3 regions of the Micromonospora sp. NPDC049081 genome follow, and region 1 is predicted to be linked to each of the others. Evidence: riboswitches for the same ligand, from Rfam matches in the RefSeq annotation. Region 1 holds a riboswitch; each other region holds the start of a gene.

Region 1 (2,192 bases):
GCGGTGCGGGCCGCATCCCGGGGGACGGGCCACCGCTGGAGCACGGTCGTACCGGAGTGCGGCACACCGCGTCCGGGCCCCCCGGATCCGGGGGGCCCGGACGCGTGGCTCAGCCGGGTCGGCCGTAGCTGTTGACCGGCCCGTCGTCGACCCGCTTCATCGTGATCGGCTTGCCGGCCTGGGAGGCGTGTACGACCCAGCCGTCCCCGACGTACATCCCGACGTGGTGCAGGTCGGCGTAGTAGAAGACCAGGTCGCCGGGGCGCAGGTCGGCCCGGCTGACCCGGTCGGTGACCTGGCGCTGCTGCCGGGCGTTGTGCGGCAGCGACACCCCGGCCTTCGCCCAGGCGGCCATGGTCAGCCCGGAGCAGTCGTAGTTGTTGGGGCCGGCCGCGCCCCACACGTACAGCTTGCCGATCTGGGCGCAGGCGAACTTGACGGCCGTGCCGGACGGGCCGCCGGGGTAGCCGGCCGGGCAGGGTGCCGGGCGCAGTGATCCCCCGCCGCCGTTGCCGTAGACCTTCAGCCGCAGCTTCTGCAACTTGTCGATCTCGGTGTTGATCTGCTTCTTCTTCGCCGCCAACTGGGCCTCGGTACGGGTCAGCTGGGCGACCATCTCGTCCAACGGCGCCTTGGTCGCGGCGAGTTCGTCGCGCAGTGCCGCGACGGTCCGCACCTCGCGCTGCTGGCGGCTGGCGAACCGGTCCAGCAACCCCAGCTGCTCGACCACCTGGCTGGGGCTGTGGCTGCCGAGCAGCGCATTGACGGTGGACATGTTCTCGCCCTTGTACGCCTGGACGGCGAGGCCGCTGACCTGGTTCATCGCCTGGTCCACCCGCCGTTGCAGCGGGGCGATCCGCTTGCCCAGTTCGTCGGCCTGCCGGCGCTTGGCGGCCAGGTCGGTGCGGGTGGCGTTGTGCTGCTCGATGATCGGTTCGAGCTTGTTCCAGTCCTGGTCGATCTGTCGTTCGATCTCGGCGACCGAGGGGTCGGCGTGGGCTGCCGTGGCGCCACCGGTCAGGGCGACCGCGACGGCGGCCAGGGTGGCGAGGGTGGTGGTGAAGCGGGACCAACGTGGGCGCGGCACCGTCGTCTCGCGGGCGACCTGGGTCGACCGGCGTGACGGTGGGCGCGGGGCATCGTGTGCCACCGGGCTCCGGGCTCCTTCTTCCTCGACCGCCTACCGGGTTAGCTGACGGGTTCGGGCGGGAAGGGAGCGCCCTACCGCAGTGGTTGCGGATTCACCCCGGCGTACCTGGGTCCCCGGCTCGCCCGGAGGCGACTCGGCGGTGCCGGCCGACGCCACCCCGGGTGGGGCGGACCTGGTGCCGACCGACGATTGACCAGAGTAGAGATGGTCGTTATCGATCCGCAACCCGCCGGGCCGGCACAGTCCGTGACCGGAAGACGGGCCAACCCCCGGCCCAGCGGGCCGGGGGTTGGCGTCTGCGCTGGTCAGGGTCGGCGGAAGCCGGCCACCGGCATGTAGTTGATGCTGGTCACCTGGACCGGCTTACCGGTCCGGGGTGCGTGCACCATCATGTCGTTGCCCAGATAGAGGCCGACGTGGTGCAGGTCGCTGAAGAAGAACACCAGGTCGCCGGGGCGGGCCTCGGAGCGTGGGATGGCCTTGCCCTCGTTCCACTGGGCACCGGTGAAGTGGGTCAGCGAGATGCCGGCCGCCTTGTAGGCGAACTGGGTGAGCCCGGAGCAGTCGAACGAGTTCGGCCCGGTGGCGCCCCAGACGTACGGGTCACCGACCTGCGCGCAGGCGGTGGCGATCGCGGTCCGGGCGGCGGAGCTGAGCACCCCGTTGATCGTGGGGCAGCCGTTCACCTTGACGGTGGTCTTCGGCATGGCCGCCTGGAGCCGCTTGATCTCGGCGTTGATCTTGGTCTTCTTGGCCGCGAGGTCCTTCTCCTGCTGCACCTCGGCGGCGATCAGGGTGTCGAGCTTCTGCTTCTCGGCGTCGTACTTGCGACGCACCACGAGCACCGCCTCGACCTCCCGCCGCTGCTCGGCGGCGAGTCGGTCCAGAATGGTCAGCTGCGCGGCGAGGGTGCCCGGCCGACTGGTGGTGAGCAGCGCGCTCAACTCCTGCGACGGCCCGGACTTGTAGTAGCGGGAGGCGAGGTCACCCACCCGGCCGAGGGCCAGTTCGCTCTGCAGGGCCAACGGCTCGATCTTCTTCT
Region 2 (2,192 bases), on a different contig from region 1:
ACCTCGACGAGGTGCTGACCGGGCTGCTGGACACCGACCCGTTGGCGGCGGCCCGCTGGCAGACCCGCCGCCGTTACCTGGGCGACTTCCCCGCCGACGCGTACGCCGAGGGTTTCCTGGCCGCGGCCCGCCGCGAGCTGGAACCGGGCTGGACCCCGCCGACCCCCCGTACCCCCGCCGCCCCCCTCTCCCCCCACGCCTGACCCGCACCCGCACCCGCCCGCCTCCGCCCGCACCCGCCTCCGCCCGCACCCGCTCGCGCTCGCACCCGTCCCGGACACGCCCCCGCACCCGCCTCCGTCGGCAAGATCGTGCTCGATCCAGGTTGTAGTGGCCTCCTCGTCGCAGGAGGCCACTACAACCATGTTCGAGCACGATCTTGCTCCGGCCGGTCGGGTCGACCCTGGGACAGCGAACCGCCCCGGCCACCCGTGGTAGGGCGGCCGGGGCGGGTGGGGTGGCGCGGTCAGGCGGAGTAGCCCCGGGTGGCGATCCAGTTCGCCAGGGTGGTCACGCTGACCCAGTAGGCCGGCAGCGACGGGTCGGCCGAGTCGGCGATCCGCACGGTACGACCGTTGTCCCGGTAGCCCACGGCGGCGATGTAGTGGCCGCCGGGGAAGGAGTGCCAGCCGCCGTCGAGGTCGGTGGCGTCCCCGGCCACGTTCGCGACCACGGCCCGCTTGTCGGCGACCGCCGCGACCACGTCGGCCCGCAGCCGGTCGATCTGCGCGTCGCTCGGCGTGCCGGCGAACATCCTGGTCCGGTACGGGTCACCCTTGACCACGGCGTTGAGCACCCGGGTGGTGTCCTCGGCCGAGTTGGTGCCCATCTCGGTGGTGCCCAACTGGGCGGCGAGGTCGTCCTGGCCGCGCTCGATGCCGGCCGCGCTGAGCGCGTTGCGGACCGCCGCCGGGCCGCAGTAGTAGTAGGTGGTCTGGGCCTGGTAGTCGTAACGCAGGACCTTCGACGACGGCGGCTTCGGGGCCGCCTTGCGGGTCAGGTCCGGGTCGGCGGTGGCCCTGGCCTTCGCCCGGGTGACGCGCGGCGACGGGGCGTCGCTCGCCGACGGGCTGGCCGAGGGGGTGGCCAACGGGGTGGCCGACGGGCTGGTCGGGGCGGGGACGGCGACCCGGGCCTGGGCGCGGCTGGCGACGTCGTCGAGGCGGGGGGCGGTCTCGGCCACGGCGGTGGCGCGCTGCTGGTCGGTCGGGGCGTCGTCGACCCCGGCGGCCAGGGCGGTGCCACCGGCGGCCAGGGCGAGGACCGCCGCCGAGCCGACGACCATCCGGTACGGGCGTCGGGTGCCCAGTAGGCGGAGCTGTCGTTTCATGTGGTGCTTCACAGGGTGTTCCTCCACGGGGCGAGGCGGCGGGCACACCCCATCGGCACGCGGCGGACACGCCACGCGCGGATCGGGTGTTGCGCCGCTCGTTCGGCAGGGACCGCCCGACGGGGGGCCGGGCGGATCGGCGGCTCGCCCGGCAGGGGCCGGGCGGCGGGGCGGAGAGCCGGGTCAGCGCGTCGGGCGCGACGGTCCGGCGGTGCCCCGGCACCGAGGTGGAGGAACTACCGAGGGGGTGGGGTCATGCTGCACGAGGAGGGAACTCCTTCCTTTGCCGCCGACCGGGTTAGCTGACGGATTCGGGCGGGAAGATCGCCCTACCCCGGGCCGTGGCCCGGAGATTCACCCCAGGTGGTGCGTGTGGGTCCCCGGTTCGTGACTGGCACGATTGAGCGGGTCGGCACGGCGTCGCCTCTTGCGATCGGAAACCGCACCGGACCGCAGCGACACTACTGGCCGGTTTCCCCCCTCGCCAAGCCCGTTGAGCTGCACAAACATGGGCTGGACGAGTCAGTTTCGGGGCACTCGGGCACTGACCCGCCACGCGTGGGACGGTCGGAGCGCCCGGGCCCGTCCAGGCGAAAACCCGGACGGCGGGGCACCGACCGCCGATGATCGTCGCAGTCGATGTGACCGACTGTGACCAGGTGTCCGGTTTCCACCCGCAGTGACGGCACCCACAACCCGCAGATAACAATTCAGTCCCGCTGACCCGCTGACCGGTCCGGCTTCGCCGACCAGCCGACCCGCTGATCCGCCGACCGTCTGGCTTCGCCGACCAGCGGCCGGCCGACCTGACGGCCCGGGTCAGCCGACCCGGGCCGGATGCCAGCGGGTGGCGGGGGCCGGG
Region 3 (2,192 bases), on a different contig from region 1:
GGCCAACGCCGTCCTGCTCAGCGGGGTGGCGATCTACGTGCTGATCGAGGCGGTCCGCCGGTTCGGCGAGCCACCCGAGGTGCTGGCCGGCCCGATGCTGGTGGTGGCGGTGCTCGGCCTGCTCGCCAACCTCGTCGCGTTCGGCCTGCTGCGCGAGGGGGCCAAGGAGAGCATCAACCTGCGCGGGGCGTACCTGGAGGTGGTCGGCGACCTGCTCGGCTCCCTCGGCGTGATCGCGGCGGCGCTGCTGATCGCCGGCACCGGCTGGTGGTGGGCCGACCCGGTGGTCGCCGTGGCGATCGGCGTGTTCATCCTGCCCCGCACCTGGCGGCTCGGGCGGGCGGCGGTGCGCATCCTGGTGCAGGCCGCCCCGGAGCATCTCCCGGTGACCGCCGTACACGACCGGTTGACCGCCGTGCCCGGCGTCGCCGAGGTGCACGACCTGCACGTCTGGACGCTCACCTCCGGCATGGACGTCGCCTCGGCCCACCTCACCCTGGCCGGCGACGCCGAGGCCGGCACCGTGCTCGCCGCCGCCCGTGGCGCCCTGCGGGAGGACTTCCACATCGAGCACGCCACTCTCCAGATCGAGCCCCGAGCGACCCCAGGAGCATGCGGCCCGACCCACTGGTGACCCCCGGCCGCCGCCCTGCGACCGGGCCGCCGTCTCGTGCCCGGCGGTCCGGCGCTGCGCGACCCGGCCACCGCCTGCGCGACCCGGCCACCGCCTGCGCGACCCGGCCGGCGCCTCCGCCCGGCAGCCCACCGCCCGCGACCCGACCACCGTCTCGTGCCCGGTGGTCCGGCTCACTCTCCGGGAATCGCGCTGTAGATCAACGGCAATTTGCACCGTTCGCACCTTTTGGCAGTATTCACTCTCGTACCCTCAGTCACGAGGTAGGCAGCTGTCCCACGCGTACCGGTAGGCTCGGCTCCGGCCACCGCCAGGCGGCGCCCACCGGCGCCGGCAGTGGCCGCCGCCTAATCGCCCACCAGGGCGAACCGGGGAACCACGTTCCTGGGGTGCATCCGCGTCAGCGGTAGGGATCTTCCGTCCCGAACCCGTCAGCTAACCCGGTCGGCGGCTGACGGAAGGACATCACATGCACGTACGCACCACCACGCGACTACTGGCCGCAGTCGTCACGGCGCTCGCCCTGGGCGTGTCGTCCGCGCCGTTCAGCCCGGCCGTCGCCGCGCCCACCACCCTCCTCGCCGCCCCCGGCGACGACGAGGAGGGCGGCACCCCGGCCCTGCGCGACCAGCTCGACGCGGCCAGCAAGGGGTGGCTCGACGCGAAGACCGCCCTCGAGCGCTCCACCCGACGTCAGCAGGAGTTGGACGGCCAGCTCAAGACCATCGAGGCGCAACTGGTCACGCAGACCGGCAAGGTCGGCGAGATCGCCGGAGCGGCCTACCGCACCGGCCGCCTCGGGCCGATGTCCGCCCTGCTCAACAGCAACAGCCCCGGTGGCTTCATGGACCGCGCGTCGGCATTGGAGACGGTCGCGGCCCGGGAGGACCAGGAACTGCGCAAGATGATCGAGACCCGGGACCAGGCCGCCCGGACCCGGGCCGCCGTCAGTCGGGAGATCACCGAGCAGCGCAAGCAGGTCGCCACCATGGGCAAGCGGAAGGATCAGGCCGAACGCGCGCTGGCCGTGGCCGCCGCCGACAAGCCGGCCCCCACCTCCTCCAACGACTCCGGCAGTTCGGAGGGCACGTCCAGCAGCAACGCCAAGGGGGCGCCCCGCAACTCCGACGGTTCCTGGCCGTCCGAGTCGTGCAGCGTCAACGACCCGACCCCGGCCAACGGCTGCATCACCCCGCGTACCCTCAACGCCCTCCAGCAGGCCAAGGCGGCCGGTTTCACCCGGTACGTCTCCTGCCACCGTCCCAGTGGTTCCGGTGAACACCCCAAGGGCCGCGCGTGCGACTTCGCCGCGCAGAAGAACGGCTTCGGCGGGGTGGCCAGCGGCGGCGACCGGACGTACGGCAACAACCTCGCCGCCTACTTCATCCGTAACGCCGACCGGCTCGGCGTGCTCTACGTGATCTGGTTCAAGCGGATCTGGCTGCCGAGCAGCGGTTGGAAGGCGTACAGCGGGGGCAACGGCGACCCGTCCAGCGACCACACCAACCACGTGCACCTGTCGATGTACTGAGCTGGCCCGGTGGCCCGTCCACGACGG

Evidence for each region. A riboswitch is a leader RNA that binds a small molecule or an ion and turns the genes downstream of it on or off. The one in region 1 is predicted to bind cyclic di-AMP.
Region 2: linked by a shared signal. The riboswitch ahead of AB0B63_RS24575 (C39 family peptidase) and the one ahead of AB0B63_RS10500 (NlpC/P60 family protein) in region 1 are both predicted to bind cyclic di-AMP.
Region 3: linked by a shared signal. The riboswitch ahead of AB0B63_RS30215 (hypothetical protein) and the one ahead of AB0B63_RS10500 (NlpC/P60 family protein) in region 1 are both predicted to bind cyclic di-AMP.

What each region holds. Positions count from the first base shown of each region.
Region 1 covers NZ_JBEZEK010000005.1:97,498-99,689, reverse strand. Annotated here, with positions in the region: gene AB0B63_RS10500 (NlpC/P60 family protein) at 110-1,150, opposite strand; cyclic di-AMP (ydaO/yuaA leader) riboswitch at 1,163-1,299, opposite strand; gene AB0B63_RS10495 (NlpC/P60 family protein) at 1,456-2,192, opposite strand, start outside.
Region 2 covers NZ_JBEZEK010000020.1:80,230-82,421, forward strand. Annotated here, with positions in the region: gene AB0B63_RS24570 (CDP-glycerol glycerophosphotransferase family protein) at 1-203, shown strand, start outside; gene AB0B63_RS24575 (C39 family peptidase) at 467-1,330, opposite strand; cyclic di-AMP (ydaO/yuaA leader) riboswitch at 1,603-1,747, opposite strand; gene AB0B63_RS24580 (hypothetical protein) at 2,150-2,192, opposite strand, start outside.
Region 3 covers NZ_JBEZEK010000035.1:49,946-52,137, forward strand. Annotated here, with positions in the region: gene AB0B63_RS30210 (cation diffusion facilitator family transporter) at 1-634, shown strand, start outside; cyclic di-AMP (ydaO/yuaA leader) riboswitch at 969-1,100, shown strand; gene AB0B63_RS30215 (hypothetical protein) at 1,104-2,165, shown strand.